2 regions of the Raoultibacter timonensis genome follow, and region 1 is predicted to be linked to the other one. Evidence: predicted binding sites of a transcription regulator. Region 1 holds the regulator's gene; the other holds the start of a gene.

Region 1 (4,379 bases):
GAACTGGAATCGGTGCTGCTCGGCAACCCTGGCGATATTGCCTTGCATGACGAGAGGATTCATACGCGAAGCTTCTCCGAACGTCCCGAGAGCTACGACGCGTCAGGCCTCCCGTTCCGCGCAGCCGATGCTGTCTTCGAATACGGGTACAACAACTACGACATCAGCTATCGGAGAGCCGCGATGGTGCTCTACGACGGAAATGGGGCGACGGGCGGTGCGGTGCCGGTCGATAATCGAAAGTACCTGCCTGGCGATGTCGCCGCAGTGAAAGCGGAGCATACGCTCGTGCGAGAAGGGTACACGTTCGGAGGTTGGTCTTTCAAGGCGGACGGCGGCGAGCCGGTGCCGGTGTCTATCGACATGGGGGATACCGATGTGACACTGTATGCTATATGGGTGAAAAACCCCGATCCGGTCGATCCCGTTGACCCGACGGAGCCAACCGATCCCGGCGAGTCGACCGATCCCGGGACCCCTGGGCAGCTCGTCGGCTCCAACCAGCCGAGCGGCTCTGCGAGTTTGAAAGACTCCGCAGCTGGGCTGGCGAAGACGGGTGATGCGCTCGCCGCTGTCGGTATCGCGGTTGCGACACTCGGCAGCCTAGCGGCTGCGATAGCCGCATGGAGCAGGAGCAGGCGGCGCATGCCCGAATGACGTGACTCCGCGAAGGGAAGCGTAACGAAATGCAAACGCGGGTGTTGCCTGCCGTGCGGCACCCGTGCTAGTATCTGAGACCGATGTTCGTTCGGGAAAGGACGGGGTACGTACATGGCCACGATAAGGTTGCGGTAAGCGCTCTCATTCATATACACGCCATCTGAACCTTACGAAAGGCCATAGACCATGACCCAATCCAAGCATTTCACTATAGAAGAGGTACGCGAGCGCGCCGTGCTCGTGGGGGTCGATCGCGGCGATACGACGTGGCCCGTTTCCGAAAGCCTTGCAGAACTCGAGAGGCTCGCCAACACCGCCGGCGCCGACGTGGTTGCGGTAACGTCGCAAAAGCTCGATGCGCCGAATCCGCGTACGTTCGTCGGCTCGGGAAAGGCCGAGGAAGTTGCCGACCTCTGCCGCGCCCATAGCGCCGATATCGTGATATTCGATGACGAGCTTACCCCATCGCAGCAAACGAACCTTGAGAGGGTCGTTCCGAAGGAGGTCAAGGTAATCGATCGAACGGCGCTGATCCTCGATATATTCGCGCTGCATGCGACGAGCAAAGAGGGGCGTTTGCAGGTGAGGCTTGCTCAGAACCAATACCTTCTTCCGCGTCTTCGGGGCATGTGGGCCCACCTTGCCTCGAACCGCATGGGCGGCGGCGTCGGATCGAGGTTCGGCGAGGGCGAAAGCCAGCTCGAGGTCGACCGCAGGATGGTGCGCAAACGCATAACCTCGATCAAACGCGAGCTGAAGCAGCTGAACGAAGTGCGCGCGCTTCAGCGCGAGGGGCGGTACAAAAGCGGCATGTTCAAGGTATCCCTTGCGGGCTACACCAACGCCGGCAAATCGAGCCTCCTCAATGCGCTCACCGATGCGGGCGTGCTCAGCTACGATAAGCTGTTTGCCACGCTCGATTCGACGACGAGGAAATTCGTGCTTCCCGAGGGGCGCGAGATAACCCTTACCGATACCGTCGGATTCATTCAGAAGCTTCCGCATACGCTGGTCGAGGCATTCAAATCGACGCTCGACGAGATCGTGGGCGCTGATTTGATCCTTCATGTCATCGACGCTTCTTCAGACGAACGGGAGGCGCAGATTCAGTCGGTCGAAGAGGTGCTCGGGCAGATCGGAGCGCACGACATCAAGCGCGTCGAGGTGTTCAACAAGATCGATCTTCTCGGCGAGGTCGAAAAGGAGGCGCTGTCGAACAGGCATCCCGATGCGATACTCGTCTCGGCGCTCAGTGGAGCCGGCATAGACGCTCTGGTGAAGAGAATTGCAGCGGTGGCCTCAGCTCACGACGAGCTTATCAGCGTGCTGGTTCCCTACAGCAGAGGCGATCTTGTCTCGATCGCCCACGAACGTGCCTTGATCGTTCTCGAGGAACACGGCGAGGACGGTACGCGCATCGATATGCAGATAGGCCCCGCATACGCTTCGATGTTCGAGGCGTTCCGCGTCGAGGTGCAATCGCCCATCGACGCGTAGCCTCGTAGCTTCCGGAAAAGAATCGGCCCCGATCGACGATTGCGATCGGGGCCGACTGCCGTTGGGCGGAAAACGTATTTAAAGGCGCCTGAATACGGCGACGACTTTACCGGCTATGGAGCAATCGGTTGTGATGATGGGATCCATCGACGAGTTTTCCGGTTGCAGGCGTATGTGATTCGATTCTTTGTAGAAGCGCTTGACCGTAGCGCCGTCGTCCATGATGGCTACTACGATATCGCCGTTATCGGCGGTGGGTTGCTCTTTCACTACCACGTAATCGCCGCTGTTGATGCCGGCCTCGATCATGGAATCGCCGCGGACGGAAAGCAGGAACGCTGCGGCATCGCCGACGATTTCGGTTGGGAGGGTGATGGTGTCGGTGATGTTCTCCTCTGCGAGGATGGGAGAACCGGCTGCGACATCGCCGACCAGAGGAAGGTTGACCAGGTTGCCGAAGGTGGGCTGTATAAGATCGTCGATGCCCGATCCCGAGTGGTCTTCAAGCTGGTAGGTGAGGGCGATCGAGCGGGACTTGAGCGGATCTCGCTTGATGAGCCCTTTGTCTTCGAGCGCTTTGAGATGGACGTGAACCGTTGAAGGGGAGGAGAGGCCAAGGCTCTGACACACTTCACGCACGGTGGGGCCGTATCCCTTCTCGCGAATGCAGTCCTCGATGCAGTCGAGTACTGCCTGCTGGCGTTTCGTGACTTTTTCTGCCATGTGGCTTCCTTTCAAAACTTCGAACAAATGTTTGAAAAATATCTTGACATGAACTTTTGTTCGCCATATAGTATACACGAACAAAGGTTCTAGGCAAGAGCAAGGAGGCACATTTATGAAGAATTTCGAAGCGCGCTATACCGTGGTCGGAACATCCGCCCTCAAGGTCGATGCCTCCCAAAACCAAGCCCATGCTGCTATCATCGAATTCCCTGCATCCGGCAAAACCGGAAGGCCGCGCCATGCGGCGAGCCGGCATCTGCACGGAAGAGTCTCCGATCTTGAACTTGTCAGCGAGCTCCGAACGGGAACCGCCCGCGGCAAGGCATTCGGGCGCATTGCTCCCTGGCAGTCCGTTTCCGCTGGCGTTGTGCTCGCTGCAGCTGCTTTTGCCACCATCTTCCTTGGGATATAACGGTTAACCATCCTATCTTCCGCAGAAGCTGCGTTCTGTGAGAAGAGCTGCGTAGCGCCCCGGTTCGCCGGGGCGCATTTCGTTTCGAGGGGAGCTTGCTTCGCCGTGCTGATGGTGGGCGGCACGTATCGGGCGAGCGTTGCTATTCGAAGGCCGCCCGCGCGCCTCCGAGCGGAAAGCGTGCTTTTCGATTTTTGTATGATGTGTTACACTTCGAATGATCATACGCCATGGGCGTTGTACCCGTCATCAAGGAGAAGGACATGCGCAAATAACGATTGCCTTCGGGCATCCCCTAAGCAGACAGTATTCTTTTGTCGCAACCGGGTGCGCAATCGTTATCGTATCAGCCATGTCCCAGATTTCCATTGCATTTCATTCGCGTTGCGCCTTCGTTCAATGGAGGTCGCCATGTTCATTACCTTGCACAATGTGTCATATACCTACGATGATTCCCCTGTACCTGCGCTCGAAGGGCTTTCGGCGACGTTTGCCGAGGGGTGGACCGGTATCGTGGGAAACAACGGAGCCGGGAAAAGCACGCTCCTAAAACTCCTTTGCGGACATCTTCGGCCCGACGGGGGTACGATCAGACCTGCGGCTTCAGGGGTGTATTGCGCTCAAGAGACCGCCTTGGAGCCCGAAAACCTCTACGATTTCGCATCCGACTACTCAGCCGAGGCGGTTCGCCTCCGCGCTTCGCTCGAACTCGAAGACGATTGGCTGTGGCGTTACGGCACCCTTTCGCATGGCGAGCGCAAACGCATACAGGTTGCCTGTGCGCTTTCCCTTAATCCGGCGGTTGTGTCGCTCGACGAGCCGACGAACCATCTCGATAGCCAGACGCGGGAAGTCCTGCTCGGTGCGTTGAAGGCACATCGTGGCGTCGGTTTGCTCGTTTCGCACGACAGGCGCTTCCTCGACGAATTGGTTTCGCAGTGCCTGTTTATTGACGCTGGACGGGCGACGATGATCCCAGGCTCTTACACCGAAGCCAAAGCCCAGCTCGACCTGCGAGAGCAAAGCGCTCGAACCGAGCGAAAGCAGGTGCGCGACCAGCTTTCCCGAACCCGAAGCGAGATGA
Region 2 (4,379 bases), 1.7 Mb from region 1:
TTTCCTTGTATCACGAAACGCTCGCGGAAGAGAAAGGCTGCGGTGATCGCCACTGCGGCAAGGCCGCCGCCGATCGAACCGAGAAACAGCGATTGCAGATGGTCGAATTGGGTGAATACCGGCAACAGGAACGGGAATGCGATGAACTTCACGAGAATGTAGGACCCTTGCTGTAGCACGATGAGCGCGTTTGCTATCCCCGCTTGCCCCGAGGCTTGAAAATAGCTCGTTCCCACGATGCGCACCATCGATATAGGAACGGTAAGCGCTGAGGCTCGAAGAACCCAGCAGGCAAACGGGACGTCGGCTGCATCGATCCCGAACATGCCGACGAAGAGTTCCGGTGCAAGTTCAACCGCGGCCCAGAGGGGGAGGAGCGCTGCGAATCCGCATATGAACGTCCACCGTGCAAATTGATACGTGCGCCGCGGAAGGTCGGCTCCGCTGCAGTACCCGATGAACGGTCGCGCTGCGGTGGCGATTCCGATGCCGGGTACGAGGAGAAAGGCGGTTACGGCGTTTTCGATGCCCGATGCGGCAAGCGCTCCCCCGGTTGTCGTGCCGTGCGGAAGGGCTGAAATCGCGAAGGCTGTCACGAGGAAGTTCGTCGCGAAAATGCAGAACGCATCGGTTATCCTCAGCGCGCTCGAGGGGAAGCCGAGCGCCGCCGTTTTGAAGAGCATGCGAAAATCGGGGACCAGATCGCGCGCGCGAAGTTTGAAGGGCATATCCCGCTTCAGGAGAAACGCTATGGTCGCGATCATGGCGGCTGCTTGGCCTATGGCGGTAGCGCATGCGGCGCCGGCAGTCCCTGTGTCCATGACGATAACGAGCAGATAGCCGAGCGCTATATTGCACAGGATGCTGATGGTTTGGATGGCGAACACGCGATTCGGATACCCGGCGGTTCTCACGAAAGATGAGATGCCTGAGCTGAACGCGGTGAACAGGCTGCTCCAAGCTATGATTTGAAGAAACGGTCGCGCGTGGGGAAGCAGCGTTTCGCTCGCGCCCGCGAAGCGTAGAAGGGGGTCGGCAAACAAGGTTGCCGTCAGCGCGAAGGCAAGCGAGAGGACGGCTGCTGCGGCGATTCCCGTACCGGCTGCCCGAGCGGCTTTGCGGGTGTCGTGGGCGCCCATGCTCAAGGCTATGACGAACGATCCGCCATCCCCAACCAGAACCGCCAAAGCGGTGATGAGCAAAACAAACGGATCGCAGATGGTGATGGCGGCGACGCCGACGGTGCTGATGGCCTGTCCGACCAAAACGTGATCGACGGCGGTGTTTATGCGCATGAGAAGCAGCCCTGCAATGACGGGCAGGGCGAATCTGACCAAAGTGTGCGGGACGCTTCGACCGAGTGCTAAGCTTTCGAGCTTGTTCAAGGAAAACCTCTCAGTGCGGCATAGACGTTTCGTTTGGACCGTTCGGGCCGAACGGTCCATTAAGCCGTTCAACGCGGGCAAGGCGGTATCGAACGTCGCGGTTTCCGCTCAGTGTGCGGGTCATAGTATAAGTCATCGTGCGGATCTGCACCCAGACGGTGGGACCGAAAAGCGCGCCGCGAAACCACGGATTGGAGCTTTTCCGGAAGCGCCCTGCTGTACGCAGCGGTTCGGTTTGCGCGAAGATTGTCCAAAGCGCGGATGACGACGACCCGAAAACGCATTCTGCGGTATTATGAACGAACAAATGTTTTAGTATCCGATGCGGCCGTATACGAAAGGAGCGAAGGCGTGTCCGAAGATCGCAGCTACATCTGCATCGATCTCAAGTGCTTCTATGCAAGCGTCGAATGCGTCGAGCGCGGGCTCGATCCGTTCACGACGAACCTCGTCGTCGCCGATCCCGGCCGCACCGAAAAAACAATCTGCCTCGCCATTACGCCGGCCATGAAAGACCTTGGAATCTCGAACCGCTGCCGCGTGTTCGAGATTCCCTCGCACGTCAAGTACATCATGGCGAAACCCCAGATGACCCACTACATGAAGATTTCCGCCGACATCTACTCGATCTACCTGCGCTACGTATCGCCCGACGACATCCATGCCTATTCGATCGACGAGTGCTTCATCGACGCAACGCCGTACCTTTCGCTCTACCATATGACCGCCAAAGAGTTCGCCGCCATGCTCATGGATGTAGTGCTTGCCGAAACGGGTATCTGCGCTACGGCGGGTGTGGGCACGAATCTCTTTCTCGCAAAGGTTGCACTCGACATCACCGCAAAGCACGTCGAGGACAACATCGGGTACCTCGATCAAGCGGAATTCGAGCGCACGATACAAACGCATACCCCGATAACCGATATCCGGAACATCGGACCCGGCATCGCCAAGCGCCTTGCGAAGTTCGGCGTTTACGATCTTCGCGGCGTGTGCCGCATGGAAGAAGATGCGCTGTATCGGGAGTTCGGAGTGAACGCCGAATACCTCATCGACCATGCGCATGGCATCGAGCCGTGCACCATTGCCGAAATCCACGAATACGAGCCGAGCGCCCATTCCATGATGAGCGGACAGGTGCTGTCGTGCGATTACAGCTACGACGATGCGCTCGTGGTGCTGAAGGAAATGGTCGATGCTCTTGTACTCGATCTCGTTGAGAAGAACCTGGTGGCGGAAACGATATCGCTTTACGTGGGCTATGCGAGAGAGCGGGAAGATCGGGAGAATCGCAGCGATGGGGAGTTTTTCGATGGAGGCCACGGAAAGCGCCCGCTGCACGGCAGACGCAGCGTTCCCCATACCGGCGGAACCCGCAAGCAATTCGGGCGCACGAACCTCTATTCGAAGATCATGCCGCGTTTCATCGATCTCTTCGAGGAAACGACGCGCCGCGACAAGCCGATCCGTCGCATCAACGTGGGCTTCGGGGGCGTTGTTCCCGAGGAGTTCGCGACGGTCGATCTGTTCACCGACGAACAGGCGGAAGCCGAGGAGAAGAGCTTGCAGGAGGCGGTGCTTGCCGTGAAGGGCAAGTTTGGGAAGAACGCGCTTCTGCGCGGTATGAGCCTCGCAGAGAAGGCAACGGCTCGGGAGCGCAACGAGCAGGTCGGGGGGCATCATGCCTAGTGATCGCGCGCCGCGCGCCGGCAGGGCGCAGCAGTTCATGCCCTTTGCCGCGCTCAGGGGATACTACGATCTCATTCGCGAACGGGAGCGCATCGTGCAGCCGAAGCACGAGCTGACCGAAGAAGAAGCGCTCGTGCTTTCGAAGAAGCTCGCTCAAGTGAAGCGCCGAACGATGGTCCGCATCACCCATTACGATACGGATGCGTACATAACGACGCACGGCATGGTGAGCGATATCGACTATGCGTTTCGCACGATCACCGTGGTGCGCACCCGCATCCGCTTTGACGATATCGCCGACATGTGCGGCGAAGGCATTGCGGAAGAGGGAGATTACTGATAGGGAACTATCTTCCTTACGGGCTCTCGGTTCATATGCGCCTGCTTCACACAATCTTGTGCGGAACGTGGCGCGCGGTAATCCTATACTGAAGCAAAAGTGCCAGGGGGGATGGCGCTTGCTAGGCAGGACGGGGAAGGGAATGCCGAATACTGCACTGCGATCGGTAGTCGCGCTGTTTTTTGCAGGGTTTATCGCGTATGCATATAACAATGCTTTCATGGTTCTCTCGCCGCTTTATGTGATCGAGATCGGTGGAACTGTGGTTGATGTTGGTGTGCAGGGGTCGGTGTTCATGGCTGCTGCTATCGTTTTGCGTTTCTTTTCCGGCCCCTTGGCTGATAGATGCGGCACTCAACTCGTTATGGTTTTGGGGCTATCCGCGTTTGCCGTGTCGGGTTTTCTCATGGCTTATTGCGGCCAGGTTTGGCAGTTTATTGCACTGAGATGCATTCAGGCTGCTGGTCTTGCGGCATATTTTCCCTGTGCAACGGCTGCGGTAGCGGCTTTGGCCCCAGGGGATAAGACGGGATTTTATCTCGGGCTCTATCGGCTGGTTTCGTCCGCATCGCTTTTGTTCGGTCCGACTTTGGCTTTAGCGCTCGTTGAGGCAAGTGGCTACCGATCAAGTTTCATCTGCATGGGTCTTTGTGCCGGGCTTGCTGGGTGCGCGGTTTTAAGCATTTCTTCAAAGCGTTCGCGGTTGTATGCAGAAATCGACGCCGGGAGACAGGGGAAAAATGCGTTGCAGGGCAAGGACGAGCAACGACAAAGCGATAGAAATCTCGTACCGCGTATTCTGAAAAAAGCCATTATGCAATCGCCGCTCCTGATAGGAGAAGTTTTGGGCGCAACGTTCATTGCGGCTTTAGGGTATGGACTTCTCTTCGGATTCGCGGCTCCCTATATCGGAAGCGTGCAGCCAGATATCAATTCGGGTCTCTACTTCACGCTCATAGGCGTTG

Evidence for each region. The regulator LexA, encoded in region 1, represses DNA repair genes until DNA is damaged. The targets are predictions, from matches to a motif close to CNAACANNTGTTNG.
Region 2: MWL89_RS15220 (Y-family DNA polymerase) is a predicted target of LexA. The motif match lies at 1,686-1,699, and genes of this name have one in related genera.

What each region holds. Positions count from the first base shown of each region.
Region 1 is NZ_AP025564.1:2,059,838-2,064,216, reverse strand. Features, by position in the region: gene MWL89_RS08455 (InlB B-repeat-containing protein) at 1-657, shown strand, start outside; gene hflX (GTPase HflX) at 847-2,157, shown strand; gene lexA (transcriptional repressor LexA) at 2,236-2,880, opposite strand; gene MWL89_RS08440 (hypothetical protein) at 2,996-3,295, shown strand; gene MWL89_RS08435 (ATP-binding cassette domain-containing protein) at 3,707-4,379, shown strand, end outside.
Region 2 is NZ_AP025564.1:3,746,026-3,750,404, reverse strand. Features, by position in the region: gene MWL89_RS15225 (MATE family efflux transporter) at 1-1,445, opposite strand, end outside; gene MWL89_RS15220 (Y-family DNA polymerase) at 1,737-3,074, shown strand; gene MWL89_RS15215 (YolD-like family protein) at 3,067-3,414, shown strand; gene MWL89_RS15210 (MFS transporter) at 3,557-4,379, shown strand, end outside.